DNA from 4 places in the Pseudomonas sp. NPDC086581 genome. Region 2 is predicted to be linked to each of the others. Evidence: riboswitches for the same ligand, from Rfam matches in the RefSeq annotation. Region 2 holds a riboswitch; each other region holds the start of a gene.
The links. Region 2 has a riboswitch for cobalamin ahead of cobO (cob(I)yrinic acid a,c-diamide adenosyltransferase). Riboswitches for the same ligand answer to the same signal wherever they lie in the genome.
Positions count from the first base shown of each region.

Region 1 (7,632 bases), on a different contig from region 2:
GATCACCGCCTGGGCGCGGCGCTTGGCCTGCGCGCCTTCGCCAGGGTCGTTGACGATGAACGGGTAGAGGTTGGGCAGTGGGCCGAGGATCGCATCCGGCCAGCATTCCTCGGAAAGCCCGACACCCTTGCCCGGTAGCCATTCGAGGTTGCCGTGCTTGCCGACGTGGACCACCGCGTCGGCACCGAACACCTCGCGCAGCCAGAAGTAGAAGGCGAGGTAGCCGTGGGGTGGCACCAGCGACGGATCGTGGTAGATCGCCGCCGCGTCGAGCTGGTAGCCGCGCGCCGGCTGGATGCCGACGAAGCCGAGTCCGAAGCGCAGGCCGGCGACCATCATCCGCCCGCTGCGGAACATCGGGTCCTGCTGAGGTTCGCCCCAGCGTTCGCGTACCGCCAGCTGGTTGGCTTCGGGCAGGCGCGCGAAGCAGGCGAGGTAGTCGTCCAGCGCCAGGCTCTGTGCGCAGGGTCGCAGGTCGAGGCTGTCGAGGTCGTTGCTCACCCCGCCGAGCAATTGTTGGATCAGCGCCGTGCCGGAATCGGGCAGGCCGGCGACCGGGTAACCCTGAGCTTCCAGCGCGCGCAGGATGTTCAGCGCGGCGGCCGGCGTGTCGAGGCCGACACCGTTGCCGATGCGTCCGTCACGGGTTGGATAATTCGCCAGGATCAGCGCCACGCGCTTGTCGGCGTTGGCCTTGCGCGAAAGCAGCATCCAACGCCGCGCCAACTCGGCAACAAAGTCCATGCCTGGCAGGTGCGGCAGGTAGCAGACCACGTCGCTCTGGCTGCGCTCGCTGCGCCACGCCAGACCCTTGAAGCTGATCGGCCGGGTGATGATGCGGCCGTCCAGTTCCGGCAGCGCGATGTGCATGGCCAGGTCGCGTGGGCCGAGGCCCTGCGGGTTGGCGCGCCAGAGGTCGTGATTGTCCAGCGAGCAGATGGCTTGCAGCACCGGCACGTCGCGCCTGAACGGTCGGTCCTGCGGCGCGTCCGGGTTCGTCTGGGCGAAGCCGGTGGTGTTGATGATCAGCTCGGCGTCCGCGCTGTCGAGCAGGGTTTCCACCGCGTCCAGGCAGGCCGTTTCCTTAAGGCTGGCGACGGCGATGGGCAGCGGGTTGATGCCCTGGGCCTGCAGGCGTTCGCAGAAGGTGTCGATGAAACCGGTGTTCGCCGCCTGCAGGTGGGTGCGATAGAACAGCAGCGCGGCGACCGGGCACTCGGGGTTCCAGTCGGCCTGCCAGCGGGCGAGGTCGCTGCTGCCAGTCTGCGGGTGATAAACCGCCACACGCGGCAAGATCTGCGGCTCGCTCCAGGCGTAGTCGCGTTGCAGGTGACGGCTGGCCAGGCAGGCGAAGAACTGCCGGGCGTTGTCCATGCCGCCCTGGCGCAGGTACTGCCAGAGGCGCTCGGCGTCCGCCGGCGCGACGCTGCACAGGGCGCTGAGTTCGGGGTCGGGCTTGTCGTCGCCCGGCACCGCGATCAACGTGGCGCCGCGCTCGGCCAGCGCCGCCAGTTGCTCCATGCCATAGCGCCAGTAGCCGACGCCGCCGTGCACCGAGATCAGGACGACCTTGGCGTGCTGCAGCACCTCGTCGACGTAGAGGTCCACCGAGGCATGGTTCTGCAGCTGCATGGGGTTGGCCAGGCGCAGGCTCGGGTAGTCCTCCGGCAGCTCGCGCGCCGCCTCGGCGAGCAGCGCCAGGTGCGAATCGCCGCTGCAGAGGATCACCAGCTCGGCGGGCGTCTGGGCCAGGTGGGCGATGCCGTCGTCGGGGACGAAGCCGCCGGGTTGGGTGCGCAGCAGGTGCATGGGCTTGCTCGGTGTGAGTGCTCTTTTAGGAGCGGGGGCGCCTAGCTCTTGCTCGCGAACCAAACCCCGCTGCGAGGCCGTTCGCGAGCAAGCTCGCTCCTACGAAAAGCAGTGTTACGCCAGGGCGGTACGCAGCTCGTTGGCGATGGTGGCCTGGTCCAGTTCCTGGCCGATCACCACCAGGCGGGTGCCGCGGGTTTCGTCGCTGCGCCAGGCGCGGTCGAAGTGCTTGTCGAAGCGCTTGCCGACGCCCTGTACCAGCAGGCGCATGGGCTTGCCGGGGATGGCGACGAAGCCCTTGATGCGCAGCACGGCGTGGCGCTCGACCAGCGCGTTCAGTGCGTCCAGCAGGGCGCGTTCTTCCACTTCCGGCAGGTCGACATGGAAGGAGTCGAACTCGTCGTGGTCGTGGTCTTCATGACCTTCGTGGTCGTGATGGGTCGGGCGGCTGTCGATGTGCAGCTCGGCTTCGGCGTTCAGCCCCAGCAGCACCGAGAGCGGCAGCTGGCCGGAGTTGGCTTCGACGATCTTCACCGCCGGCGGCAGCTCTTCGGCGACCTCGGCACGCACGCGGGCCAGCGCTTCGGCGTCCAGCAGGTCGGCCTTGTTCAGCACCACCAGGTCGGCGCTGGCCAACTGGTCTTCGAACAGTTCGTGCAGCGGCGATTCGTGGTCCAGGTTCGGGTCCTGCTTGCGCTGCTCGTCCACCTGCTCGGGGTGGGCGGCGAAGGTGCCGGCGGCCACGGCCGGGCTGTCAACCACGGTGATCACCGCGTCCACGGTGCAGGCGTTGCGGATTTCCGGCCACTGGAAGGCCTGTACCAGCGGCTTGGGCAGGGCCAGGCCGGAGGTCTCGATGAGGATCTGGTCGAGGTCGCCACGGCGCGCTACCAGTTCGCGCATTACTGGGAAGAATTCTTCCTGCACGGTGCAGCACAGGCAGCCGTTGGCCAGCTCGAAGACGCGGCCGACCGCTTCTTCTTCGCTGCAACCAATGGAGCACTGCTTGAGGATTTCGCCGTCGATGCCCAGCTCGCCGAATTCGTTGACGATCACCGCGATGCGGCGGCCTTCGGCGTTGTCCAGCATATGGCGGAGCAGGGTGGTCTTACCGGCGCCGAGGAAGCCGGTAACGATGGTGACGGGGAGTTTGGCCAGGGTTTTCATGCGCGCCTCGCAAGCGAAATTGGAGGGCGGATGAAGGGCGCGCGCGCGGGTTCGCCGCGCAACGAAGGTCGCCACCGGATCACCCCGCCCGGTTGTCTTGATGCTGCTCGAGGCAGGTCTCCTGGCTCACAGCCCTTTCGTGTTCTTTCGCCTTCCCGCCTTGGTCGGCAGTGGCGTGTGAAAGAACAGGCTGTTCACAGTTGCGGGGGCAGCCGTGGCGCATCCGAAGATTTCCACGTTCCCTCTTAGCTCCGGCCAGTGCCGGAGAACCTCGAAGGGAGGAAGGCTACGCAGCGCGGCCGGGGCGGTCAATCGCCGGGGATCGGTTGACGCCTGCCGGCGGCCGTGGTCTGCTTGCGCGGTTTCAGGTGTCTCGCGCCACGCGCGAGGTGAAACGGGAAGCCGGTGCGTCCGCAAGGACCAGTCCGGCGCTGCCCCCGCAACGGTAAGCGCATCGAGGGTCGTCAGTAGCCACTGTGCCAAGGCATGGGAAGGCTGACCCATCCAGCGAAGAGTTTTCGCTGGCGTCGCAAGCCCGGAGACCGGCCTGGAATTCTTCGTTTTTGGCAAACCCGCGGTGGGCGGGCGCAGGCCGTGGCGCGACCGTTCGGGCGCGTTCGAATGCGTTCAACCTCTGCGTTCTCTTTCTTTGATCTTCAGAGGGAACGTTCATGTCCAGCAGCATCCTGACGCACGCGTCGAGCACTTCCATCCCCCTTTCCAAGCGTATCAGCCTGGCCGTCGGCGCCAGCCTGCTCGGTGCGCTGCTGGTGTATTTCGCCGGTTTCTCGCACATCGACGCGGTGCACAACGCCGCCCATGACACCCGCCATAGCGCCGGTTTCCCCTGCCATTGATGTGCGCCGCCTGCGCGTAAGCGCAGCGGATTCGAGGTACTCGCGATCGCTGGTTCGCCGCGTTCGTAGCCTCGTCTTGTCCGGAGAACTGCAATGATCAAACGTATCGCCCAGACCGCCGGTTTCGCCGGTCTGATCGCGGCGCTGGTGCTGACCCTGGTCCAGCTGCTGTGGGTATCCCCGCTGATCCTCAAGGCGGAAACCTATGAGAAATCCGAACCGGCCGCCGTGCTGGTCGAGGAGCACGCCCACGAGCACGCCGACGGCGCTGCTGCGGGTCATCACCATGATGCGGAAGCCTGGGAGCCGGAAGACGGCTGGCAGCGCATTATTTCCACCACCGGCGGCAACCTGGTGGTCGCGGTGGGCTTCGCCCTGATGCTGGCCGGCCTGTTCACCCTGCGCGAACCGGGCAGGGTCTCCGAGGGCCTGTTCTGGGGGCTGGCCGGTTTCGCCGTGTTCACCCTGGCGCCGTCCCTCGGCCTGCCGCCGGAGGTCCCTGGCACGGCCGCCGCCGACCTGAGCCTGCGGCAGACCTGGTGGATCGGCACCGCTGCCGCCACCGCCGCTGGTCTTGCTTTGCTGGTGTTCGGCCGCCACTGGGCGCTGCGCATCGTCGGCCTCGCGTTGCTGGTGGTGCCGCACGTAATCGGCGCGCCGCAGCCGGAGGTCCATTCCAGCCTCGCGCCGGAAAGCCTGGCCCACGAGTTCATCATCGCCTCGCTGGTCACCAACGCGGTGTTCTGGGTGGCGCTCGGCCTGGTCGCGGCCTGGCTGTTCCGCCGCTTCGCGCCATCGGCCTGATCCACGCGCTATGCTCGACCCCGCAGCCGGTTCGGCCGTCTGCGGGGTTTTTATTTTGATCTTCAAGGAGAGCGACCATGACACTGGTTGCCGGCCTCGGTTGCCGCCGGGGCTGCCCGCTCGACGAACTGCGTGCGCTGCTGCGAGAAACATTGGCCGAAGCGGGGCTCGACGAGTCGAACCTCACCGCGCTGGCCAGCGCCACGCTGAAGGCTGACGAAGACGGGCTGACGGCCCTGGCTGCCGCGCTCGACCTGCCGCTGGCGCTGTTCACGCCGCAACAGCTCGCGGCCTGCGAGAAGCGCCTGGGCGACCCTTCCGAAACCGTGCGCGCGGCCACCGGCAGTGCGAGCGTGGCCGAAGCGGCGGCATTGCTGCAGGCCGAGGCGCAAGGTGGTGCGCCGGCACGCCTGCTGATGGGCAAGCGCCGCAGCGAGCAGGCCACCTGCGCACTCGCTTTCATCCCCGTCGAATCCGCACAGGAGCCGTCATGACGGTCTACTTCATCGGCGCCGGCCCCGGCGATCCCGAGCTCATCACGGTCAAGGGCCAGCGGCTGATCCGCAACTGCCCGGTGATCCTCTACGCCGGTTCCCTGGTGCCGCCGGCCGTGCTGGAAGGGCACAGCGCGGAGCGCGTGGTGAATACCGCCGAGCTGAATCTTGAGGAGATCGTAGCGCTGCTGACCCAGGCTCACGGCGAGGGCAAGGATGTGGCGCGGGTGCACTCCGGCGACCCCTCGCTGTACGGCGCCATCGGCGAGCAGATCCGTCACCTGCGTGAGTTGGGTATCGCCTACGAGATTGTCCCCGGCGTCACCGCGACTTCCGCCTGCGCGGCGATTCTGGGTTGCGAGCTGACCTTGCCGGACATCTCCCAGACACTGATCCTCACCCGCTACGCCAGCAAGACGCGCATGCCCGAAGGCGAGTCGCTGGCGGAACTGGCGCAGCACCGAGCGACCCTGGCTATTCACCTGGGCGTCGGCCAGTTGGCGAACATCGTCGCCGAACTGCTGCCGCACTACGGCGCGGACTGCCCCATCGCGGTGATCCATCGCGCCAGTTGGCCGGACCAGGACCAGGTCACCGGCACCCTCGGCGACATCCTGCCCAAGGCACACGCCAAGGGCTTCCGGCGCACCGCGCTGATCCTGGTGGGCAAGGTGCTGGGGGCGGAGGGGTTTGCCGATTCGTCGCTGTACAGCGCGGGGCATGCGCATCTGTATCGGCCGTAGCGAAATCAGTCGGCTGGCAGCGGCCGCGATCCAAGGCTCTGGGCGAAGCGTAACAGGTAGCCGTCCGGGTCCTGGACGAGGAAATTGCGCTCCCCGTACAACTGTTCGTCCTGCCGGTACCAGCGCTCCTCAACGGGTTTGCGTAGCGAGATACGCGCCTCGTTCAGTGAACTCACCAGCGCCTGAATATCGGGGCAGCGGATGGAGAAGTTAATGCCTCGTCCCAGTGGTGGGTCCAGTGGGCGCACGCTCCATGGCGAGTCGGAATGCCAGTCCTGCTCCAGCATGAGCTGGCTGTCGCCAAAGGAAAGAAAAGCGAAGTCGTCTTCGCGGCGCTGGTACTCGATGGCGAAACCGAGCACCTCGCAGTAGAAGTGCAGGCTTCTCGTCAGGTCCGCGACGATCAGCTCCGGCACCAGGGCGTTCATCTTCAGCATGTCGGTGTTCTCACGCCAGCCACGGCTCCCCGCGCGGCAGCATTCCGCGCCGCAGGTACCAGCGCACCCACAGGTGCACGCCGAGCGCGGCGCTCACTGTGAGCAGGATCATCAAGCCTTCCGCATCCATGGCAGCTTCCCTCGTCCGGGTTTTCCTGCCTGACAGACTATTCCTGCGACAACTTGCCGCATAGGTACAGAAGGTTTCCGAATGTGCGGATCAGTCCCTCGGCACGCGCCCTACAACGAATGAATGATCCGACCGAGTGTTTCCATGGCCTGTTCGCTCGCCGTGGTCCACGGGTGGCCATAGTTCAATCGCAGGCAGTGGCCGAAGCGCCGCGTCGCCGAGAAGATCGGCCCTGGCGCGAGGCTGATGCCCTGGGCATGGGCGAGTTGGAACAGCTTGAGCGCGTCGATGTGCTCGGGCAGCTCCAGCCACAGGAAGTAGCCGCCGCTGGGCCGGGTGACGCGGGTGGCGGCGGGGAGGTGCCGGGCCACGGCGGCGAGCATCGCGTGCTGCTGGCTTTCCAGCGCGTGGCGCAGCTTGCGCAGGTGGCGGTCGTAGCCGCCGTGCTGCAGGTAGTCGGCGATGGCCGCCTGGGCCGGCACCGAGGCGGACAGGCTGGTCATCAGCTTGAGTCGCTCGATCTGCTCGGCGTAGCGCCCGCCGGCGACCCAACCGACCCGGTAGCCCGGCGCGAGGCTCTTGGAGAAGGAACTGCAGTGCATCACCAGCCCTTCGCTGTCGAAGGCCTTCACCGGTTTGGGCGCCTGGGCGGCGAAGTACAGTTCGGCGTAGACGTCGTCCTCGATCAGCGGTACCTGATGCTGGGCCAGCAGCGCGGCGAGGGCGCGCTTCTTGTCCTCGGCCATGCTCGCACCCAGCGGGTTCTGGAAGTTGCTCATGAACCAGCAGGCCTTGATCGGCAGGCGCGCGAGGCTGTCGGCAAGCACATCCAGGTCGATGCCTTCGCGCGGGTGGACAGGGATTTCCACCGCCTTGAGTTTCAGACGTTCGAGCACCTGCAGGCTGGCGTAGAAGGCCGGGGCTTCGATGGCGACCAGGTCGCCCGGCTGGGTGACCACCTGCAGGCAGAGGTTCAGCGCTTCCAGCGCGCCGTTGGTGACCACCAGTTCTTCCACCGGCAGCGGCATGCCGCCGACCATGTAGCGCAGGGCGATCTGCCGGCGCAGCGCGTGGCTGCCGGGAGCGAGGTCGGCGACCACCGAGCGCGGGTCCATGTCGCGCACGGCGTGGGCCATGGAGCGCGCCAGGCGCGGCAGGGGGAACAGTTCCGGCGCCGGGAAGGCCGAGCCG
Region 1 is NZ_JBIVBR010000009.1:62,420-70,051, forward strand. Features, by position in the region: gene cobN (cobaltochelatase subunit CobN) at 1-1,809, opposite strand, end outside; gene cobW (cobalamin biosynthesis protein CobW) at 1,924-2,976, opposite strand; cobalamin riboswitch at 3,070-3,265, opposite strand; cobalamin riboswitch at 3,326-3,542, shown strand; gene ACIPK7_RS18640 (CbtB-domain containing protein) at 3,648-3,833, shown strand; gene ACIPK7_RS18645 (CbtA family protein) at 3,927-4,637, shown strand; gene ACIPK7_RS18650 (cobalamin biosynthesis protein) at 4,715-5,131, shown strand; gene cobM (precorrin-4 C(11)-methyltransferase) at 5,128-5,874, shown strand; gene ACIPK7_RS18660 (VOC family protein) at 5,880-6,311, opposite strand; gene mapR (GntR family transcriptional regulator MpaR) at 6,552-7,632, opposite strand, start outside.
Region 1: linked by a shared signal. The riboswitch ahead of ACIPK7_RS18640 (CbtB-domain containing protein) and the one ahead of cobO (cob(I)yrinic acid a,c-diamide adenosyltransferase) in region 2 are both predicted to bind cobalamin.

Region 2 (7,632 bases):
GCCACGTCGGTCAGCGCATCGAGCAGATAGAGCATGCCGCCGCACTCGGCGAGGATCGGCTTGCCCATTTCGTGGTGCGCGTGGATGGCCTGGGCCATGGCGCGGTTGCCAGCCAGCGCCTGCAGGTGCAGTTCGGGGTAGCCACCGGGCAGATAGAGGCTGTCCACGTCCGGCAATGCGTCATCACGCAGCGGCGAGAAGAACACCAGTTCGGCGCCCAGTTCACGCAGCAGGTCGAGGTTGGCCTGGTAGAGGAAGGCAAAGGCGTTGTCCCGTGCCACGCCGATCCGCACGCCATCGAGGCGGGAAGACTCACGGCGCAACTCAGACGCGGCGAAGCTCACCGGCAGCGGCAGCTCGGTACTGGCGCTGGCCGCCAGGGCATCGGCGGCGGCGTCCAGGCGGGCGTCGAGATCGGCCAGCTCATCGGCCTGCACCAGGCCGAGGTGTCGGCTGGGCAGCTCCACTTCGGTATCGCGCGGCAGCGCGCCATACCAGCGAATCCACTCCGGCAGGCTGTCGCGCACCAGGTCGCGGTGACGCTGGCTGCCGATACGGTTGGCGAGCACGCCGGAGAACGGCAGGTCGCTCTGGTAGGTCGCCATGCCAACGGCCATGGCGCCGAAGGTCTGCGCCATGGACTGGCCGTTGATCACCGCCATCACCGGCACATTGAAGCGCCGCGCCAGGTCGGCCGCAGACGGCGAGCCGTCGAACAGGCCCATCACGCCTTCGATGAGGATCAGGTCGGCCTCGCCGGCCGCTTCCCATAGCAGCCGACGGCTCTCTTCCTCGCCGACCATCCACAAGTCCAGTTGGTAGACCGGCGCGTCACTGGCGCGGGCGAGGATCATCGGGTCGAGGAAGTCCGGGCCGCACTTGAACACCCGCACCTTGCGCCCGAGGCGTGTGTGCAGGCGTGCCAGGGCGGCGGTCACGGTGGTCTTGCCCTGCCCGGAAGCGGGGGCGGCGATCAGCAATGCGGGGCATTGGCGCGAGGTCATAAGACGCGCTCCGCCACAACGGGATGCATCAGAACTCCACCCCTTTCTGCGCCTTGATGCCGGCCTTGAAGGCGTGTTTCACCAGGCCCATCTCGGTCACGGTGTCGGCGGCCTCGAGCATCGCCGGCTGCGCGCCACGGCCAGTGGCGACCACATGCTGCATCGACGGACGCGCGGCGATATCGGACAGCACGGTGTCCAGTTCCAGGTAGCCGTGTTTGAGGGCGATGTTCACCTCGTCCAGTACCACCAGGCCGACTTCGGGGTCGGCCAGCAGCTGGCGCGCCACGTCCCAGGCGGACTGAGCCTTGGCGATGTCACGCTGGCGATCCTGGGTTTCCCAGGTGAAGCCCTCGCCCATCACGTGAAAGCTGACCTCCTCGGGGAAGCGGCGGAAGAACGCCTCTTCACCCGTGGTCGCGGCGCCCTTGATGAACTGCACTACGCCTACCTTCATGCCATGGCCAAGCGCGCGGGCGACCATGCCGAAAGCCGAGCTGCTCTTGCCCTTGCCGTTGCCGCTGTTGACCAGGAACACGCCGCGCTCCCCCTGGGCCTGGGCGATCTTCTCGTCGATCACTGCCTTCTTGCGCTGCATGCGCGAGCGATGGCGCTCGTCCTTTTCCGGGGATTCAGTCATGGGAAGTTGCTCCTGAAAGCGAATGCGCAGGCGTCAGGCTGCCGCCCGGGTGGCAGCGCACGAGGAATGGAATGGGCAGGGACGAACCGCGGCGACGCACAAGCGCCATGCGGCAGAGGCCGCCCAGCGCAAAGGCTGTCGACCTGGGGAATAGGGATTGCACCTGAAGGATTCTCCGCCGCTCTCACCCGCGCGGCACTGACCAGTCGGGGCAGGCGGAGGACGGCAACGCGCGGCGCGCAGCGCCGACGTCGGCAGCGCCTCCCGCGATGCCATGCGATGCAGCAGGCCGGTCTCCGGGCTTGCGAGTGACGCCGTGAGGCTGTCGATGAACCGCGCCTTCCCATGCCGATGGCACAGTGGCGGATTGCGGTTCGAAGCTCGCTTACCGTTGCGGGGGCAGCGCCGGAATGGTCGATTGCGCATCGATTTCACCGGCTTCCCTGTTTCACTCGCGGCTTGCGCCGAGAGCACCTGAAGCAGGCGCGCAGCTTAGTGGCTGGCGGCCTGGGGCGTCAATTGAACAGGATGTCGCCGGGCTTGTCCCAGCATCAGGCAAGCGCTCTACAATGCGACACACCTGTCCAATCATGGCACTGTGTAACTCCGCTAGAATGCGAACCATGACGATGACTGCCCAGCCCGGCCAGCTTCAGCTCGACACCTCCGCCAGCCCACCGCTGATGCACGTCAGCGGCGACTGGACGCTCGCGCATTTCTCCGTGCTGGAAGCCCAGGTAGCCGCCCAGCGCCATGCCGAGTCCCCCGCCGAGCTGGATTTTGCCGGCCTCGGCGCGCTGGATACCGCCGGCGCCGCGCTGCTCGCCGAGATCATCGGCGGCGCACGCATGAGTCAGCTGGAACAGATCGCCCGCAACCTCCCCGCCGAACGCCAAGCCTTGCTGCGCGCCGTCGGCAGCGCCATCACCCAGTGCCGCCTGGACGAAAAGGCGCCGGAGCCGGGCAACGCGCTGGTCGACGTGCTCGAGCGCATCGGCATCGCCACCCTGACCTTCCGCGAACACCTGGTCGGCCTGCTCGGATTCATCGGCCTGACCCTGCAGACGCTGCTGCGAAACCTGCTGCGCCCAAGACGCTGGCGGCTCACCTCGCTGGCCGCGCACATGGAGGAAACCGGACTGGACGCCGTGCCCATCGTCGCCCTGCTGACCTTCATGGTCGGTGCGGTAGTGGCCTTTCTAGGTGCCACGGTGCTGCAGAAATTCGGCGCGCAGATATACACCGTCGATCTGGTGGGCTTCTCCTTCCTGCGCGAATTCGGCGTGCTGCTCACCGCGATCCTGCTTGCCGGCCGCACCGCCAGCGCCTTCACCGCGCAGATCGGCTCGATGAAGGCCAACCAGGAAATCGACGCCATCCAGGCCTTGGGCCTCGACCCAGTGGAACTGCTGGTGTTGCCACGCGTCCTGGCCCTGCTGCTGACCCTGCCGATGCTGACCTTCCTGGCGATGATCTCCGGCATCTTCGGCGGCGGCGTGGTCTGCGCCCTCGCCCTTGATATCTCGCCACGCATGTTCCTCTACATGCTGCAGAACGACATCGCCGTGCAGCACTTCCTGGTCGGCATCGTCAAAGCCCCGATATTCGCTTTCATCATCGCCGTGATCGGCTGCCTGGAGGGCTTCCGCGTCAGCGGCAGCGCGCAGTCAGTGGGCGAGCACACGACCTCAAGCGTGGTCCAGTCGATCTTCGTGGTGATTCTGCTGGATGCGGTCTTCGCGCTGTTCTTCATGGAGATGGGCTGGTGAGCGAACCGATCATCGTCGTCCGCGACCTCGCCAACCGTTTCGGTACCCACGCCGTGCACGAGCACCTGGACCTCGACGTGATGAAGGGCGAGATCCTCGGCGTGGTCGGCGGCTCGGGCACCGGCAAGTCGGTGCTGCTGCGCAGCATCATCGGCCTGCGCCAACCCAGCGAAGGCAGCGTGCATGTGTTCGGGCAGAACCTGCCGGCGCTGCCGCCCCTTGAGCGCTCGAAGCTGGAAAGGCACTTCGGCGTGCTGTTCCAGAACGGCGCGCTGTTCTCCTCGCTGACCGTGAGCGAGAACATCTGCCTGCCGCTGATCGAGCACGCCGGGCTGTCCCGCGCCGATGCGCAGTTCATGGCCAAGGTGAAGATTTCCCTGGCCGGCCTGCCGCCGGACGCCGGCGGCAAATACCCGGCCGAGCTCTCCGGCGGCATGGTCAAGCGTGCCGCCCTGGCCCGCGCCCTGGCGCTGGACCCGGACATTCTGTTTCTCGACGAACCCACCGCCGGCCTCGACCCCATCGGCGCGGCGGCTTTCGACCAACTCATCCTGACCCTGCGCGACGCCTTCAACCTCACGGTGTTCCTGGTCACCCACGACCTGGACACCCTCTACACCATCTGCGACCGCGTCGCCGTGCTGTCGCAGAAACGCGTGCTGGTGGTGGGGCCACTGGACCAGGTCGCCCGTACCGACGACGCCTGGGTACAGGAATACTTCCACGGTCCGCGCGGCCGTGCCGCGCTGCAGGCCACCGAACACCTGCGGGAGGAAAGCTGAATGGAAACCCGTGCCCATCACGTGCTGATCGGCCTGTTCACCCTGGTCGTGTCGATCGGCGCGTTGCTCTTCGCCCTGTGGCTGGCGCAGTCGAGCAACGACCAGAAGTACAAGGTCTACGACGTGATCTTCAACGAGGCGGTGACCGGCCTGTCCGAGGGCGGCACCGTGCAGTACAGCGGCATCCGCGTGGGTGACGTGGTGTCCCTGCGCCTGGACCCGAACGACCCCCGCAAGGTCCGCGCACGCATCCGCGTCTATGACAGCACACCGATCCGCGAAGACACGCGCGCCAAGCTGGCCCTCACCGGCGTCACCGGCCAGGCCATCATCCAGCTATCCAGCGCCGCCCAGGACAGCCCGCCGCTGGCCAGCAAGGACGGCGAAGTGCCGGTGATCAAGACCATCCCCTCGCCGTTCGCCAAGTTGCTGGCCAACGGCGAGGACATCGCGACCAACATCAACAACCTGATCAACAACGTGAACCGAATGTTCTCCCAGGAGAACGTCGACCGCATCAGCCGCACCCTGGACCACATCGACCAGGCAACCGGCGTGGTCGCCGAACAGCGCGACGACATCCGACAAACCTTCAAGGAACTGGCTGCCGCCAGCGAGCAGGCGCGCATCACCCTGGCCAACGCCAGCCAGCTGCTCGAACGGGCCAACCAGACCCTTGGCGGCAAGGGTCAGGACATCCTTGATGACACCCAGAAGACTCTCGCTTCCCTGCGCACCAGCAGCGAGCGCGTGGAGCAGTTGCTGAACAGCAACTACGACTCGGTGAATGGCGGCCTCAATGGCCTGGGCGAGATTGGTCCGGCGGTCCGCGAACTGCGCTCCACCCTGGAAGACCTGCGCGGCGTCACCCGCCGCCTGCAGGAAAACCCCACCGGCTACCTGCTCGGCCGCGAGCGCAACAAGGAGTTCCAGCCATGATCGCCCCTCCCCGCCTGCTCGGCGCTGCTGCCCTGATCGGCCTGCTGGGCGCCTGCTCGATCCTCCCGGAAGCGGAAAGCCCGGACTTCTACCTGCTGCCGGCAACCCTGCAACCCGTGCGCAGCAACGCGGCGGTGAACTGGTCCCTGCGCGTCAGCGCGCCCACCGCCAGTCTGGCGCTGGATAGCAACCGCATTGCCGTAGTCCCGCAGGGCAACCAACTGAGCAGCTACCAGGGCGCGCGCTGGAGCAACCGCGCACCGGGCCTGCTGCGTGATCGCCTGCTCGACGCCTTCACCGCGAGTGGCAGTATCCCGGCCCTGAGCAGCGACGAGACCAGCCTGCAGGCCGATTTCGACTTGACGGGAGAGCTGCGCGCCTTCCAGAGCGAATACCAGAACGGCAAGCCGGTAATCCACATCCGCTATGACGCCCGCCTGGTGCGCACGCTTGGCCAGCGCATCATTGCCTCGCGCAGCTTCGAGGTCAGCCAGCCGGTAGATGGCAAACAGGTGCCCGAAGTGGTCAGCGCCTTCGGCAAGGCAGCCGATCAGCTATCCGGCCAGGTGGTGCAGTGGACGCTGCAGCAAGGGCAGCGACAGAAGGTCACGCCACCTGCCCCGTAAGAAGGCTCAGCGGCAGCGGTAGGGACTTTCGCCTTCCAGTTCCTGGTCCGACTCCACGTCCTTGATGGTGACGATGGCCTTCGGGTAGACCGAGCACAGCGAGTTGCGCACGGTGTAGATGCCACTGCCGTGGGCGAGGAACTTGCCCTTGCTCAGCTCCTTGCCTGACTCATCGTGAGCGGTGACCTCGTAGTTGCCGGTCATGGTGATGCAGCCGGCGAGCGCCAGCAGCGAGAAAATGGGAACGAGGACTTTCATTGATTCTCCTTTGACGCGAGGCGCCCCTCCAGCCATGGCATAGGGGTGCGCTACTGTCGATCCTTGACGTGTTCGCGAGACGGGAAGTTGCCAGCCGACCTGGCCCGGCGGATGCGAATACGACCTGAGCCGGTCGTCGCAGTTCAGCCAGCGCTCCCCGCAAAAGCGCTGGTTGACGGAGTTTCAGATGAGAGGTTGTCTCAGCGCTTGCCCATGGAGCGACGCGAGCCGCGCGGGTGTGGCGGACGGTACTCAGCCTTGTCGTGCTTCTTGCGGTGCTGGTAGGCGCCATTAGCCTGCTGCTGCGCAGCAAGGGCGGCCTTGGCCAGCTCGGCCAGGGAGAGAGTGGGTTGTTCCTGCGCGTTGTCGGCGCTGTCGTCGCGGGGCGGCTGCTGAGAGGACGTCATGGGTAGACCGGTTCTGAAAGGTATGAAACGGCGCACATGATAGCCGAACTCGCCCCGCTCCGGCTGCCCGTCCGCGCGAGCGGCTCAGGCAGAGCCTTCAGCGCGCTGGCAAAGCCATCAGCTCGGCGGGAACAGCGTGTCCGGGCGGGTCACGTATTCGGTCGCTTCGGCCTCGGTCATCACCCAGATCTGGCTGATCCGGCTGTCCAAGCCCATCTTGATGCCGACGAACTTGCCGGCGATCTTCGGCAGCATGCCGTAGACCATGAAGCGGTTGCTCTCATCACGGATGCGGATGGTGACCGACAGCGGATAACTGATGGTCTTCTTGTACAAACCAATGGTGATCACCTGGCGCAGCAAGCTCGGCTTCGGCCGCTTGAGGGTGATCACCGGATACACCGCGCTGTCGACGAACCCCACCAACATTCCCGAAGGCAGCTCCCGGGCAGCCAGCGCCGGGTTGCTCAGTCCTGCCATCAGGGCGAGTGCGCCGAGCAGCTGAAGCGTCCAGCGTTGCAGCGAAGCGCGTGAAAGTACTGCTGAAGTCATCGGATTTCCCCGCCCTGGTTTTCCAGTTTTCATTATCTGCCCGGTTAGTTGCCCGGATCTTGAGCGTGGAGCGTAGCGGTTCGCCACGCCGCTGTCCGCACATTGATTCACAGCCTCTGGAGATTCCCACGGCGAGATGGCGAATCATTGCGCGACATTCCCGTGCAGGTCGGCGTCACGCGGTCGCCAGCCACATTGCAGCCACCCCTCGCGGGCTCTATCGTGACGCATCCCGCCGTCACTCCGAGAACCAGCCATGAGCTCTCTTCGCGAAGCCCTCGCCCGATTTTCCCGACTCGACCTGGCCGGCGGCCCGACGCCGCTGGACAAGTTGGAGCGGCTGTCCACACACCTGGGCCGCGAACTCCATGTGAAACGCGACGACACGACACCCTTCGCCCTGGGCGGCAACAAAGTGCGCAAGTTGGAATTCCTCGCCGCGGATGCCCTGAAGGCCGGCGCCGATACGCTAGTGACCGCCGGCGCGATCCAGTCCAACCATGTCCGCCAGACCGCCGCCGTCGCGGCAAAACTCGGCCTGCGCTGCGTGGCGTTGCTGGAAAACCCAATCGGCACCGATGACCGCAACTACCTGAGCAACGGCAACCGCCTCCTGCTGGACCTGTTCGGCACCGAGGTCGAACTCGTGTCCAAC
Region 2 is NZ_JBIVBR010000001.1:427,072-434,703, forward strand. Features, by position in the region: gene ACIPK7_RS02060 (cobyrinate a,c-diamide synthase) at 1-1,004, opposite strand, end outside; gene cobO (cob(I)yrinic acid a,c-diamide adenosyltransferase) at 1,033-1,644, opposite strand; cobalamin riboswitch at 1,914-2,137, opposite strand; gene ACIPK7_RS02070 (ABC transporter permease) at 2,268-3,413, shown strand; gene ACIPK7_RS02075 (ABC transporter ATP-binding protein) at 3,410-4,195, shown strand; gene ACIPK7_RS02080 (MlaD family protein) at 4,196-5,134, shown strand; gene ACIPK7_RS02085 (ABC-type transport auxiliary lipoprotein family protein) at 5,131-5,760, shown strand; gene ACIPK7_RS02090 (hypothetical protein) at 5,767-6,018, opposite strand; gene ACIPK7_RS02095 (hypothetical protein) at 6,219-6,425, opposite strand; gene ACIPK7_RS02100 (hypothetical protein) at 6,543-6,977, opposite strand; gene ACIPK7_RS02105 (D-cysteine desulfhydrase) at 7,234-7,632, shown strand, end outside.

Region 3 (7,632 bases), on a different contig from region 2:
GGGCAATTCCTGGCGCTAAATTCCAGGATGGAGCTTCGTAGGGTGGGTATCGCTTCACGCCATCCTACGTGGACGCCAACGGTCGCTATCGGCGTTAGAGCTGTCAGCGATACCAGCGTGGCGTATACACCCAGTCGCCACCGCCAGCGCGGGGGAAGCGCCGGGTCAGGGACGAGCCGATGATTACCAGGGTGCGCATATCCACCATCTCCGGCACCAGTTCGCCGAGGGTAACGACGCGCAGGGCTTCCGCCGGGCGGCCGATATCGCGGCCGAGCACCACCAGGGTTTCCGGCGTGCGGTGGCGGCGGACGATTTCCAGCGCGCGTCCCAGTTGCCAGGGGCGTGCCCTGGAGATCGGGTTGTAGAAGGCCATGGCCAGGTCGGCGGCGCCGGCATGGTGCAGGCGCTTTTCGATGGTGTCCCAGGGCTTGAGGTTGTCCGACAGGGAAATCAGACAGAAGTCATGCCCCAGCGGCGCACCGGCCTTGGCGGCAGCCGCCAGCGCAGCAGACACGCCCGGCAGTACCTCCAGCTCCACGCCATGCCAATGCGGGTCGCTGCTCTCGTGCAGGGCTTCCATCACCGCGGCGGCCATGGCGAACACGCCGGGGTCGCCGGAGGAAATCACCACCACGCGCCGGCCGCTGGCGGCCAGTTCGAAGGCATGACGGGCGCGCTGCATTTCCTCGCGGTTGTCGGTGCAGTGGCGCACCTGGTCGTCGCGCAACGGCTCGGCCATCTTCACGTAGGTCTCGTAGCCGAGCAGGTCCTGGGCTTCGTCCAGCGCGCGGCGCACGGCGGGGATCATGAAGTCGCTGGCGCCGGGGCCCAGACCGATCACGCTGAGTCGTCCGCGCGGCTGACCGATGCCTTGGGCTTCAGCTGGCGTGGCGGTGCGGTGCAGATGGAAGGAGTCGCCATGCAACACAGCCGGCGGCAACTCATCGTCGCTGTGGATGAACCGCAGTGGCACGCCCAGCTCACGGGCGGCCTCCGCCAGCGCCGGATCGGCCATGCGGCAGCGCGGCGCCACCAGCGCGGCCAGCGACGCCTCGGCCAGCCCGGCCTGCGCCAGGCCCTGGCGAATGCGCTCGGGCAGTTGCGAGTCCACCAGCGTGACGTGGGCGAGGACGAGGCGCGGATGGATGCGCAGCTCGTTCTGCGCGATGCCCACGACGCGCGCATCGATACGCAGGGTGTGCGCGGCGTCGTCGGCCAGCGGCAGGTCCAGTTCCTCCAGCCAGGGCGCGTAGCCCTCGATGCGCAGGGTGTCGCCCCCCAGCAGGTCGGAGACGAAGCGCTTGCCCTGTTCGATATCCGCCAGCGCATAGCCCGGTGGCGGGTCGAGCAGGCAGGCACCGAAACGCAGTTCGCCGCTGGTGGTGATGGCGGGCGTCACCTCCAGCGCAGCGGCCAGCTCGCGGGCCATGCGGTTCACCCCGCCGAGCCCGCCGAGCAGCGGCACCACCGCGCTGCCGTCTTCGGCGACTGCCAGAACCGGCGGCTCCGCGCCTTTCTCGACCAGCACTGCCGCGAGGGTGCGGATGACGATGCCTGCCGCGCACAGGGCGATGATCGGGGTATCGTCGCGGTAGAGCTGGCGCAGGGTTTCGCCGAAGTTTGCGTAGGATTCATCGGCGCCTTCGACACGGTCTTTCAGACCCAGCACACGCGCCTGTGGATAAACGCCCTGCAGGCGTCGCGCCGTAGCCAGCGCACCCTGGCCGAGAATGACGATGGCAGCGCGCATCAGCCGTTCCACCGCTGGCCGGGGATGACGATCATCGAGAAATACGGCGAGGCCATCGGGTCCACGTCGTCCAGCGCGACGATGCGCTGCTCGCGCATGGTTGCGCGCTCGACGTAGTGGGCGCCGCCGTCACGGCCCAGCTCGCGCAGCACGCGGCGAACCTTGTCGAAGTTGCGGCCGAGCTTCATCACCACCGCCGCATCGGCGTCGGCCAGGCGGCGCTTGAGTTCGTCTTCGGGCAGCACGCCGGAGAGCACCGACAGGCTCTGGTTGCGGTACACCAGCGGCACGCCGAGCACCGCCGCACTGCCGAGCATCGAGCAGACGCCGGGTACGACTTCGGTGTCGTACCGCTCTGAAAGTCGGTCATGCAGGTACATGTAGGAGCCGTAGAAGAACGGGTCGCCCTCGCAGATCACCGCCACGTCGCGGCCGGCATCCAGGTGCATCGCCACCTGCTCGGCAGCGGTGTCATAGAAGTCGCTGATCACGCCTTCGTAGGTCAGCGGTGGCTCCAGCTTCTCGGTAGTCACCGGGTAGACCAGCGGCAGGCGTTGCTGCTCATCGAGCAGGTGCTGCTCGATGATGGCGAAGGCGTTTCCGCCCTGGCCGGCGTGGTGCTTGGCCTTGGCCACGAAATAGCCGATCACCGGGGAGGCGCGCAGCAGGCGCAGGGCCTTGAGGGTCAGCAATTCCGGGTCGCCCGGGCCGACGCCCAGGCCGATGAGGCGGCCGGTCATCACTCCACCTCCGTGGCCAGGGCGTTCACTGCGGCGGCGGCCATCGCGCTGCCGCCACGGCGACCGCGGACGATCACGTAGGGCACGCCACGGCTGTCGGCGGCGAGGGCGTCCTTGGACTCCATGGCGCCGACGAAGCCCACCGGGAAACCGAGGATCAGCGCCGGTTTCGGCGCGCCGGCATCGAGCATTTCCAGCAGGTAGAAGAGCGCGGTCGGCGCGTTGCCGATCACCACCACGCTGCCTTCCAGGTGCTCGCGCCAGTGCTCCAGCGCCACCGCCGAGCGGGTGTTGCCCAGTTCGCGGGCGAGGTCGGGTACGTCTGCATTGTTGAGGGTGCAGATCACCTCGTTGTGGGCCGGCAGGCGCGCGCGGGTGATGCCCTCGGCGACCATCCGCGCATCGCAGAGGATCGGTGCGCCAGCGGCCAGCGCCGCACGGCCGATGGCCCCGGCGCCGGCGGAGAAGTGCAGGTCCTGCACGACGTCGACCATGCCGCAGGCGTGGATCACCCGCACGGCGAGTTTCTCGAGGTCGGCGGGAATGCCGGACAGGTCGGCTTCGGCGCGAATAGTGGCGAAGGACTGGCGGTAGATCGCCTGGCCGTCGCGAATGTAATCAAGCATCGGTGAGGGCTCCGGGTGCGGCCAGCAGGTCGCCGGCGGCATCGAGGGAAAGGTTGCGCGCCACTGGCTGGCCGAAGCCGGCCACGCCATCGGCGCGACGGAACAGGTCATAGCGGCCGTCGGCGACGGCCAGCAGGGTGTAAGGGGCGACGTGGGCGGCGGCGCAGGAGCGCGGGCAGCCGCACAGGTGTACACCGGCCGGCGGTGCGTGGCGCAGGCGCTCGGCCAGGCGCAGCGCATCGGCCTTAGTGTCGGCCAGCCCACGGGCGCAACCGCTGGAACCGCTGCATGCGACGAGGCGCGACAGCGGCTGCGCGGCGTCGATCACCAGGCCGAGGTTGGCCAGCGCGCCGAGCACGACGGCGGCATCGGTTTGTGCCACGCCAGGGAGGATCAGACTTTGCCAGGGCGTCAGACGCAGCTGTCCGACGCTGAAGCGCTCGGCAAGATCCGCGAGGCCGAACAGGGTGGTGCTGTCGAGGCGTCCGAGGACGAATCCCGCGCCGACCATGACCCGTTCCGGCTGACGCTGGGGCTGAATTCCGAGATGGCCGAAAGCCTGCGGCGCAGGACGTCGCCAGTTATCCACAGCCGCTCCGAGTTGCAGCGGGAAGGGCAGGCGTTGCTGCAGGCGCTCCAGCAGCACTTCATCGCGAAGCATCTCGCGCAGGTGGCGCATGCGCGTCTGGCCGTCGCCGGCAAGATCGAGGAACAGGTGCAGCAGAGTTTCCACCAGCAGCGGTACCTGTTCGGCGCTGACGGCGGCGAGAGCAGGGCGATCGGTCTCGCGCTGCGGTGGGCAGCCGGCCAGGCCGAAGGCGAACAGCGGCGCGGCACCGTCGGACATGGCCGAAAGCCAGAGATCGTTGGGGTGTTCCAGCATCGCCAGCGTTTCGCCGGCGTCCAGCTGGATGCCGAACTTGGGCGACAGGCCGTGGAAGCGCGGGGTGTGCTCCAGCAGGTCGAGCAGCTGGCGGGCCAGCGGGCTCGCGTCGAACGCGCTGCCAGTGTCCAGGCCGAGCGCCGGGCTGACCAGCAGGTTGCGCACGTCGTCCGAAGCCAGCTCACGCGGGCCGAGGCCGGCGGCCAGCAGTTCACGGCTCAGCGCATTTTCGGCGCCGGCATGTACGCCGCGAATTTGCAGGTTGGCGCGGTTGGTCGCTTCGAGCACGCCGTCTGCATGCCGTTCGGCCGCCAGGGCGATGGCGCGCGCGGCGTTGGCGTCGAGTTGCCCGCAAGGCAGCTTGAGGCGGCAGATGCCCCCATCGCGGGAGGCCACGATGCGCAGCAGGCCGGGGCAGGCATGCGGACGGACGGGCAGGGCTGAAGGGTCTTGCACGGTGGTCACCAGGGCTGGATCGCGGTGACCTGCGAATCCCCCAAAGGGGACTTCACGACACCGATACACCCCGCTCGATGTCTGCACGCGCGACTGGTTTCGTCGGCAGGTCTCCTGGCTGGCAGGTCCTCATCCAGCGCGGCCTTCCCGGTTGCCCAGTGGCCTGGCCGGCGGCACGGAACGTCGTTCTCGTGTCGCCGCATTGCGCGGACTCGCTGCTTACAGTTGCGGGGGCAGCCACGGCTTAACCGTGTTCCCTCTTCGGCTCTGAGAAACTTCACCGCAAAAGGCGAAGCGTCCTACGAGCACCGACGAAGCGGGTATTATGCCTGCTTTGTTCGGAGGCAGGAAAAGCCTGCCCGTCGGATCGATCGTCGCACCCCTGAGGACATTTCATGACGCCCTGGCTGACCATTGTCGGCATCGGCGAGGACGGCTATGCCGGCCTCGGCAAGGCCGCGCGCCGCGCCCTGCTCGCCGCCAGCGAAGTGATTGGCGCGCCACGCCAGCTGGAGTTACTGCCGCATTGCCTGGGCGCCCGTCGCCAGGCCTGGCCGAGCCCGTTCAGCCTGGAGCCGGTCTTGCGTCGACGCGGTGAGCCGACCTGCGTGCTGGCCAGCGGCGACCCGATGCTGTTCGGCGTCGGCGCAAGCCTTGCCCGTCAGATTCCGTCCGAGGAAATGCTCGTACTTTCCGCGCCGTCTTCCGCTTCGCTCGCTGCCGCGCGGATGGGCTGGGCGTTGCAGGACTGCACGCTGCTGTCGCTGGTGGCGCGCCCATTGGCGGCACTCAATGCGCAGATCCACGACGGCGCGAAGCTGCTGATCCTCAGCAACGATGGCAGCAGCCCGGCGGCCATCGCTGCGCTGCTGCGCGAACGGGGTTTCGGCGCGAGTCGCCTCAGCGTGCTGGAGCACCTGGGCGGCGAGGTGGAGCGACGCATCGACGGACTCGCCAGCGACTGGTCGCCGAGCGAGACCGCCGCGCTGAATCTCGTTGCGGTGCAATGCGTGGCGGGTGCTGACGCTGTTCGCCTGCCGCTGACCACCGGCCTGCCGGACGAGGTCTACCGCCATGACGGCCAACTGACCAAGCGCGATGTTCGCGCCGTAACCCTGGCGCGGCTGGCGCCGAAGCCCGGTGAGCTGCTGTGGGATGTCGGCGCCGGTTGCGGTTCCATCGGCATCGAATGGATGCGCGCACATCCGAGCTGCCGCACGCTGGCCATCGAAGCCAACGACGGGCGCCAGGAGCACATTCGCTTCAACCGTGACGCCCTTGGCGTGCCGGCGCTGCAACTGGTCTGCGGTGCCGCGCCGGAAGCCTTGCAGGGTCTGGAGCGCCCCGATGCGATCTTCATCGGCGGCGGTGTGACCCTGCCTGGTGTGTTCGAGCAATGCTGGGAGCAACTCAAGCCCGGCGGCCGGCTGGTCGCCAACGCGGTCACCCTGCAGAGCGAATCCATGCTGCTCAGCTGGCGCGCCCGCATCGGCGGCGAACTGACCCGCCTGTCGGTGTCCCAGGCCCAGCCGCTGGGCGGCTTCGATACCTGGCGCGCGGCGTTGCCGATCACCCTGCTGGAAGTGCGCAAGCCCCTGGCCGATTGACGATGCGCGAAGAGACTCCGGAAGAACCCCGCCCGCTGCGCAGCGGTTACACCACCGGCAGCTGCGCCACCGCCACCAGCCTGGCCGCCGCGCGTCTGCTGCTCACCGGTGAAACGCTGGACGCTGCGCAGATCGTCCTGCCCAAGGAGCGCAGTGCGACCTTGCGCCTGGAGTTCTGCCGGCTCACCGCCGAGGGTGCCGAAGCCGGCACGCTGAAGGATGCCGGCGACGACCCGGACGTGACCCACGGTGCGCTGGTCTTCGCCCGCGTCGCCCTGAGCGCTGAACCCGGTGTGCGCTTCCACGCGGGAGAGGGCGTTGGCATCGTCACCAAACCGGGGCTGGTGCTGGCGGTGGGCGAGCCGGCGATCAACCCGGTGCCGCGGCAGATGATGCAGGGCAACCTCGCTGCACTGGCGGCCGGGTGCGGCTACGCCGGCGGCTTTGAGGTCACGATCCACGTCGAGGGGGGCGCCGAGCTGGCGCTCAAGACCATGAACCCGCGCCTGGGCATCCTCGGCGGCCTGTCGATCCTCGGCACCACCGGCATTGTCCGACCGTTCTCCTGTTCGGCCTACATCGCATCGATCCAGCAGGGCATCGACGTCGCCCGCGCCAACGGCTTCCGTCATCTCGCCGCCTGCACCGGCAACGCCAGCGAGGACGCCATGCGCCGTCGCTACGGCTTCGACGACACCGCGCTGATCGAGATGGGCGACTTCGCCGGCGCGGCGCTCAAGCACCTGCGCAAGGTGCCAGTGGAGCGTTTCAGCATCTGCGGCGGCTTCGGCAAGATCAGCAAGCTGGCCGCCGGCCATATGGACCTGCACAGCCGCCACTCCAGCATCGACCTGCCGCAGCTGGCGGAGTGGGCGGCCGAAATTGGCGCGTCGGAGGAGCTGCAACAGCGCATGCGCGAAGCCAACACCAGCCAGCAAGCGCTGGCATTGTGTCGCGCCGAAGGCGTTGCCCTCGGTGATGCCGTCTGCGCCCGCGCGCTGACCTTTGCCCGGCGCATCGTACCCGCTGAAGTGACGCTGGAAGTCTTCGCCATCGACCGCCAGGGCAATCTGGTGGGCGAAGCGCTGGAGGTGCGATGAAACGGGTGCTCCTGCTGGGCGGCATCGGCGAGGCGCTGACCATTGCGCGTCGACTCGGGCCGCCACACCTGTACAGCCTGGCCGGTCTGGGCAAGGTGCCGGACGACCTCGCCTGCGAGGTGCGCGTCGGTGGATACGGCGGCGCCGAAGGCCTTGCGGACTACATCCGCGACCGCGGTTTCGACCTGCTGCTCGATGCCACCCATCCCTATGCCGCGCAGATCAGCGCCAACGCCGCCCGCGCCGCACAACTCGCCGGCGTGCCCTGTTGGGCGCTGCGTCGTCCCGGTTGGCAGGCCGGTATCGATGACGACTGGCGCGAGGTGGCAGGGTGGCCGGCACTGATCTCGGCACTGAATGATTTTCGCCGCCCGCTGTTCACGATGGGCCGCGAGCCGTTGGAGCACCTCGAGGACATTCCCCAGCATCAACACTGGACGGTGCGCTGCCTGCAGAGCCTGCCCGGC
Region 3 is NZ_JBIVBR010000009.1:48,152-55,783, forward strand. Features, by position in the region: gene cobJ (precorrin-3B C(17)-methyltransferase) at 104-1,753, opposite strand; gene ACIPK7_RS18575 (precorrin-2 C(20)-methyltransferase) at 1,753-2,493, opposite strand; gene ACIPK7_RS18580 (precorrin-8X methylmutase) at 2,493-3,119, opposite strand; gene cobG (precorrin-3B synthase) at 3,112-4,467, opposite strand; cobalamin riboswitch at 4,545-4,786, opposite strand; gene cbiE (precorrin-6y C5,15-methyltransferase (decarboxylating) subunit CbiE) at 4,854-6,065, shown strand; gene ACIPK7_RS18595 (cobalt-precorrin-5B (C(1))-methyltransferase) at 6,068-7,165, shown strand; gene ACIPK7_RS18600 (cobalt-precorrin-6A reductase) at 7,162-7,632, shown strand, end outside.
Region 3: linked by a shared signal. The riboswitch ahead of cobG (precorrin-3B synthase) and the one ahead of cobO (cob(I)yrinic acid a,c-diamide adenosyltransferase) in region 2 are both predicted to bind cobalamin.

Region 4 (7,632 bases), 130 kb from region 2:
TCGAACTTGGGGTAGCGACCATCCCAGCCCGGATCGACCCGGCGGATGCGGTCCTTGAGCGGCGGGTGGGTGTCGAACCAGCTGCTGCCCACGCCATCGCCGAAATACAGGTGGCTGAACTCGGCCGCGCGTGGTGCGCTGAGCAGGGCGCCCAGCGGGTTGCCGCCGATTTTCTTGAGCGCGCCGGCGATGGTCGAGGGATCGCGGGTGAACTGCACCGCCGAGGCATCGGCCAGGTACTCGCGCTGGCGACTCACCGATGCCTTGATCAGTTGGCCGAAGAAGGTGCCGACATAGCCCAGCACATAGAGCACCACGCCCGCGCCGATCACCAGCAGCACCACGCTGCCGCCACCGTCCTTGTTATTGCTGCTGCTCCGGCTGCTGGTGCGGACGCCGGTGCTGGTTTCGCTCCAGCCGCGCAGCAGCATCCCGCCGATCAGGCCGAGCAGGAGCATGCCGTGGAGCAGGGCGGTCAGCCGCGTGTTGAGCAGCATGTCGCCGTGGTGGATATGGCTGAATTCGTGGGCGATCACGCCCTGCAGCTCGTTGCGGTCGAGCTGCTCGATGGCGCCACGGGTGATGCCGATCACCGCGTCGCGTGGCGTCAGCCCGGCGGCGAAGGCGTTGATCGAGCCATCTTCCAGCACGTACACCGGCGGCACTGGCGAGCCGGAGGCCAGGGCCATTTCCTCGACGACGTTGAGCAGACGGCGTTCATCGGCGTTGCCGGCGCTGAGGTTGAGCAGGCGACCGCCGAGACTCTCGGCCACCACCTTGCCGCCTGCGCTCAACTGCACCTGCTTGTACAACGCGCCGAGGACGACCACGCCGATGATTACGGCGGCCACCGACAGGTACAGCTCCGGGTCGGGCAGGGAGGCGCGGGAGGTGAGGTGCAGCGCCGGTTCGCCCAGATGTCGCCAGAGCCAACCCAGAGCGACGCTGGTGATGGTGACCAGGCAGACCACTGCGACAGTCAGCAGCAGGACCAGGCGCCCGGTCTGCTTGCGGGCGCGGTCCTGGTGTTCGAAGAAGTTCATCGCGCTTCCTGCGCCAGGATTTTAGAAGGCGACTTTCGGCGCGGCCTGGATGACCTTGCTGTCCTCGAACTCCAGCAGGCTGGCGTCCTTGCTGTGGCCGTAGGTGGTGGCCAGGAAGTTGGCGGGGAACGACTGGCGGTAGGTGTTGTACTCCATCACCGAGTCGTTGTAGGCCTGGCGGGCGAAGGCGACCTTGTTCTCGGTGCTCGACAACTCCTCGCTGACCTGCTGCAAGTTCTGCGAGGCCTTGAGGTCCGGGTAGGCTTCCAGGGTCACGTTCAGGCGGCCCATGGCGCCGCCCAGAGCGTTCTCGGCGGCGGCCAGTTGCGCCATGCGGCCGGCGTCGCCGGGTTGCTCGGAAGCGGCCTTCAAACCTGCCACCGCAGCGTTGCGCGCGGCGATCACCGCTTCCAGCGTCTCGCGCTCGTGCTTGAGGTAGGCCTTGGCGGTTTCCACCAGGTTGGGGATCAGGTCATAGCGGCGCTTGAGTTGCACCTCGATCTGCGCGAAGGCGTTCTGGTAGCGGTTGCGCAGCGCCACCAGGCGGTTGAACACGCTGATCAGCAGGAAGATGACGCCAGCGATGATGGCGAGGGTGATGATCGAAGAAACGCTCATGGGATGTCCTTATCGGCAGGCGAATGTGGCCCGATGATAGCGGAAAGCCGGCGGAGTGTTTCGCAGCTTCTCACGTCCTGCTGCACCGGTTCGTCGGCAGTGTTACGGAGCGCTTCTGAACGAAAAGCGGCCTTCGGGGAGGCCGCTTTTGCCGAACGGGTTGATTAGCGATTCAGGTATTCGGCGGTGGAGACCACTTCGGCGTAGGCAAATGCCAGGGAGGCCATATACGCCGCATGTACCTGGGCTGCCGGAACCTTCACGCCATTGAACTCCAGGTCCAGGGTGGCGCAGGCGTCGTGCAGCACGGTCACCGGGTAGCCGAAGTCGGCGGCGGCGCGCACTGCGCCATCCACGCACATGTGGCTCATGTGGCCGACCACCACCAGCGATTCCACGCCGTGCTGGTCGAGGATGGCCTTCAGGTCGGTGTCGCGGAACGAGTTGACGAAGTGCTTGAGCACCACCGGCTCGCCGGGCAGATTGGCGACCTTGCCGTGGATCTTCGCGCCGTCGCTGCCGGGAGCGAAGAACGGGGCGTCGGCGCTTTCGAATTCGTGGCGCACGTGGACCACCAGGTCACCGCGCTCGCGGAAGGCGGCCAGTACCTTGGCTGCATGGTCGGCGGCGGCTTCGATGCCGACCAGCGGCCACTTGCCGGAAGGGAAGTAGTCGTTCTGGATATCCACTAGGATGAGCGCTTGCTTGGCCATTTCCGAATTCCTTATTGAGTGGTGAGGAAGTGCGACCAGTATGGTTCGCCGCGCGCCGCGCGGTGATCAGCCGGAACGACAATAACCGGGGGAAAACTGACAATGGCTGTGGAACGGAGCGTCGTCGAGATCGGGTTGCTGCTCTATCCCGGTGTACAGACGGCGGCGCTGCATGGGCTGACCGACCTGTTCGCGGTGGCCGAGCGCATCGCCGGCGAAGAAGCCGCGCAGCAGCTGCCGGCACTGCGCGTCAGCCATTGGTCCGGTGAGGACGGCGGTGAGCCGCGGCGTGTGTTCGACACGCATCCAGGCGCCGACAGTCGCTTGGTCGCCGTGCTGGTGCCGCCCTCGTTGTTCGGGCTGCCCGACGCCGCGCCGCTGCGCAATCTCACCGACTGGCTCGCCGCGCGCCACGGCGAGGGCGCCATCGTAGGCTCGGTGTGCATCGGCGGCCTGCTGGTGGCGGAGGCGGGGCTGCTTGACGGCCGCAGCGCCACAGCCCACTGGAGTGGTGCCGAGGCCTTCGCCGAACGCTTCCCGCGCGTGCGCCTGGAAGCGCACAAGCCGATGGTGGACGACGGCGACCTGATCACCTCCGCGGGGCTGATGGCCTGGTCCGAGCTGGGCCTGCGCATCGTCGACCGCCTGCTCGGCCCGAGCATCGCCAACCGCACCGCACGTTTCCTGGTGGTCGAACACAGCGACAGCGCCCAGCAATGCGGCAGCAATTTCGCCCCGCTGCTGGGGCATGGCGACGCCGCCATCCTCAAGGTGCAGCATTGGCTGCAGGGCAACGGCGCGGTGGACGTCAGCCTCGCTGCCATGGCCGCCCAGGCTGGACTGGAAGAGCGCACCTTCCTGCGCCGCTTCCGCGCCGCCACCGGGCTCAAGCCCACCGAGTACTGCCAGCACCTGCGGGTAGGCAAGGCGCGCGAGCTGCTGGAATTCACCAACGGCACGGTGGACCACATCGCCTATACGGTCGGCTACCTCGATCCGGGCTCGTTCCGCAGCACCTTCCGCAAGATCACCGGGATGGCGCCGAGCGATTATCGCAAGCGCTTCGGGGCGAAGGTTGGCGCGAGCGCACTCAGCGATTGAGCGCAGCCTGTTTCTGCTGCATCAGCTCCATCATCAGCGGTGCCAGATCCTGGTCGGTGAGGGCAGGATGAACCTGCATGTCCAGCAGATCGTTCCACTGCATCATCCAGCGTTGTATTTCGATAGGGCTCTCGGCTTCGGCCAACCCGAAGCCGAGCATGTGCCCGACGGCATGCCAGCGGCCTAGCAGCTTTACCGCAGCATGCGGCAGTGCGCCGTTCTTGAGGAAGCGCTCGATGGCGGCATCACGGTTTTCCATGGGAATGGTCCAACTCACCAGATAGAGCATGTCGCACCTCTGGCCCGGGTCCGGGCAGTCAAGTGTCGCGGACCCGAATCGGTACCGCCGCCAGAGTCACGCCTGTTGTTTCCCAGGCGTTACAGCCGCCGGCTGGGAGCGGTTTCCTCCCGTCAGGCATAGCAGCCGTCGCCCGAAGGCGAGATGCCGCTGATCGGCGGCGCACGATGCCGTCGATCGACGGTCACACCCAGCGATCATTCTCCGCCGTGCGTTCGCCGCCCTGGTCGCCGGTGTTCAGCACCCCGCGCGGTTCGATCAGCATCACCTGCACCTCGTGCTCGGCGTAGGGCTTGTGCTCCACGCCGCGGGGCACCACGTACAGTTCGCCGGCGCGCAGGGTCAGCGGGCCGTCGCGGAAGTCGATGCGCAGCTCGCCATCCAGCACGATGAAGGTCTCGTCGGTGTCGGCGTGGCTGTGCCAGACGAAGTCGCCCTGCAGCTTCACCACCTTGAACTGGTAGTCGTTCATCTCGGCGATCACCCGTGGTTGCCAGGTTTCACTGATGCGGTCGAGCTTGGCCTGCAGGTTGATCGGTTGGCGTTGGGTCACGGTGGTGTTCTCCTTGGGATCGTTGCGTCGACACTACGACCGACCCGTCGAGCGGTCTTGCAGGAAATTGCGCTTCGATGCGGCTTACCGATTTGCTGCTGGTCGCCGCATGGCGCTGAGGGGCGAAAACGGGTGACTATGCTCAGATCATCGCGCCCGTTCTTGCTGGAGACCGCCATGTCCACGCCCGCTCCCATTGCCCGCCCCAGCGTCATCCCTTGCCTGCGCTACCGCGATGCGCCCCAGGCCATCGACTGGCTGTGCGCCACCTTCGGCTTCCAGCGGCAACTGGTGGTCGCCGATGATCATGGCGGCATCGCCCACGCGCAGCTGGCGCTGGCCGACGGCAGCGGGCTGGTGATGCTCGGGTCATTGCACGACAACGAATACGGCCGGCTGATGCGCCAGCCCGACGAGATGGGCGGCTGCACGCAGAGCATCTACGTGGTGGTGAAGGATGCCGAGGTGCTGTATCGCGCGGCAGTGGACGGCGGCGCGCAGATCGTCATCGACATCAAGGACGAGGACTACGGCGGCCAGGGTTTCACCTGCCGTGATCCGGAAGGGCACATCTGGAGTTTCGGCACCTACGATCCCTGGCACTGATCCCGCGCTTTCGCGCCAAGCCCGCAACATCCTGCCCAACCCCTGCGCTTGACGCTTTCGTCCGCCAAGTGTTCAGATTCGCCCCGTTTCAGGTGCCCCCCGCCGCCGTGCGTGGGGTGAAACGGGAAGCCGGTGCGTCGCCCTCGTGCGACCAGTCCGGCGCTGCCCCCGCAACGGTAAGCGAGCGAAGCATCCACTAGGCCACTGTGCTCAGGCATGGGAAGGCGGACGTTTCATGACCCTCGCAAGCCCGGAGACCGGCCTGGAACCTGTTTGGCAAACCCGCGGTGGGCGGGCGTGAGCCGGTTCCCGGGGCGCGCTCGTTCCGGGTGTCGCTGCGCCGCCTGCGAAATCCCGATTTCGAGGCGATCACCTTGCAACATTCTTCGTTCCTGAACCGGCGTGTCCTGCGCTGGAGTTCTGTCCTTCCTCTCTGTGTCCTTGGCTCGCAGCTCGCTGCGGCGCCGCTCGACCTGGCCGATGAAATCGTCAGCGGCCCTTCCGTGGAATCCACCACCGTGGCCGACATGGCCCGCTACGGCAGCAAGCTGGAGGTCATCGACCGCCAGCAGATCGAACGCGCCGGCCCCAGCGCCGACATCACCCGCGTGCTGCAGATGGTCGTGCCCGGCCTGTTCGTTGCGCCGAAGAACGGACCGTTCGACTACGGCACCTACTCACTGCTCGGCGGGCGTAATGACGACACGCTGATCCTGCTGGACGGCGTGCGGCTGAACAACCGCCTCTACGGCGGCATCTACATCGACACCCTGCCGACCACCGCGGTGGAGCGCATCGAAGTGCTCAAGGGCGGCCAGGGCCTGCTGTTCGGCACCCAGGCGGTGTCCGGGGTGATCAACATCGTCACCCGCAGCGCGCGGAGCCGCGAGGCGGCCGGCGAAGTGAATCTCGGCCTGGACACCTTCAAGGGCCGCAGTGGTGATGCCCGCGCCGAGAAGATCGCGCAGAACGGCCTGGGCGACCTCGGCCTGATGGCCTACGTCAGCCACAACCGCTCCGACGGCTACCAGCCCTACCGCGACCGCGACATGACCGACACGGTGAGCGACAAGCGTCGCTCCTACGACGTCAACGTATTCGGCGCCAAGGCCATCCAGGCCATCGGCGATGCCTCGCGGCTGGAGCTGTTCTACCAGTACGCCGACGCCGAGCTGGACTTCGCCCGGCCAACTTCCAACCACCACACCAGCAACAACCGCGTGCAGCAGATTGCCACGGCGACTTTCCAGCAGAGCGTCAGCGAGGACTTCAGCTGGTTCGCCAAGACCCACATCAATGACTGGGATACCCGCTACGACCGCGTCTACAACCTGCAGGGCGGCGGCACCCAGGTGCTCAATCACAACGACTACTGGGGCTTCACCGACTGGGGCGCGCAGCTCGAAGGCAAGGCGAAGCTGGCGGGCGGTCACGAGCTGGTCCTGGGCAACGACAACCAGTGGTACAAGGGCCAGGACGATGTGCTGATCATCGACAACGACAAGGCCGAGTCCCACGCGCTCTACGCCCAGCTGCGGCCGAACATCGAGGCGCTGCCCGACTGGCACCCGAGCCTGGGCGTGCGCCGCGAGGAAATCTCCGGCGGTGAAGGCGCCACCGTGTGGATGCTGACCTCGCTTTACGACCTCACGCAGCAGCTCAAGCTGCGCGGCCAGTTCGGCACCGCCTTCAAGCTGCCCACCGCCGAGCAGTTGTTCGTCAACGAGCCGGGCGATGAAGTCGGCAACCGCGACCTCAAGCCCGAGCGCAGCCGCAACGCCGAGCTGGGCCTGGACTACAACGGCGAGCTGTTCGAGCAGCCGTGGAGCGGCAGCGTCACGCTGTTCCGCCGCGAGATCACCGATCTCATCACCCTCGCGGGCGATCAGTGGGTGAACGGCAACGGCGAGATCACCGTACGGGGCATCGAAGCCAACGGTCAGTTGCAGGTTGGCCGGCACTGGCAGGTCTCGGCCGACGCCACGCGCAACCTGGTGGACAGCCGTGAGGGGGTGACGGTGAACAACATCCCGCACTTCTTCGCCCGTGTGCGCCTGGGCTATGACGACAGCCTCTGGGGGGCGGGCCTTGCCACGCGCTATATCGGCTCCATCGTCAGCGCCCAGGACGACGACTATGGCCACTACACGGTGCTCGACGGCGACGCCTACCGCTACCTCGACGCTGCCCACGCGCACCGTCTGAGCCTGCTGCTGGAGAACCTGCTGGACCGCGACTACGCCACTGGTCGCACCAGCAACGGCATCCGCCAGGTGGACAACCTCGGCCGGCCGCGCACCGCCGAGCTGCGCTACACCTTCAGCTTCTGATGAAGGCCATCCTGCTGGTCGGCCCGCTGGCCGGAGCCCAGGGCGAGCGCCTGCATCGCGAGGTATCGGCGCGTCTTGCCGGTGTCGAATGCATCGATACCGGCGAGGGTTTCGATTCGCTGTGGGCGCGGGTGCGCGAGCTCTTGGCCGAGGAGCGAGAACTGCTGCTGGTGGACCTTGAACCGACCGGCGACGGCGCCTATCTCGACTGGTTGCGGGCTGAACTGGCTGCCTTGTTCGCGGAGCACCCGCAGGCGCCGCCGCCGAAGGTCACCGCTTCTGCGCTCGGCCGGCGCGGGCTGGATGCGGCGGCGGTGCTGGCGGCGATTGATGATCCGGCGCAACAGCTGGATTGCCAGGGCGTCGGCGA
Region 4 is NZ_JBIVBR010000001.1:556,251-563,882, reverse strand. Features, by position in the region: gene ACIPK7_RS02770 (M48 family metallopeptidase) at 1-1,043, opposite strand, end outside; gene ACIPK7_RS02765 (LemA family protein) at 1,065-1,661, opposite strand; gene ACIPK7_RS02760 (cysteine hydrolase family protein) at 1,826-2,374, opposite strand; gene ACIPK7_RS02755 (GlxA family transcriptional regulator) at 2,477-3,475, shown strand; gene ACIPK7_RS02750 (DUF3303 domain-containing protein) at 3,465-3,764, opposite strand; gene ACIPK7_RS02745 (cupin domain-containing protein) at 3,958-4,326, opposite strand; gene ACIPK7_RS02740 (VOC family protein) at 4,504-4,932, shown strand; cobalamin riboswitch at 5,006-5,213, shown strand; gene ACIPK7_RS02735 (TonB-dependent receptor plug domain-containing protein) at 5,406-7,262, shown strand; gene ACIPK7_RS02730 ((2Fe-2S) ferredoxin domain-containing protein) at 7,262-7,632, shown strand, end outside.
Region 4: linked by a shared signal. The riboswitch ahead of ACIPK7_RS02735 (TonB-dependent receptor plug domain-containing protein) and the one ahead of cobO (cob(I)yrinic acid a,c-diamide adenosyltransferase) in region 2 are both predicted to bind cobalamin.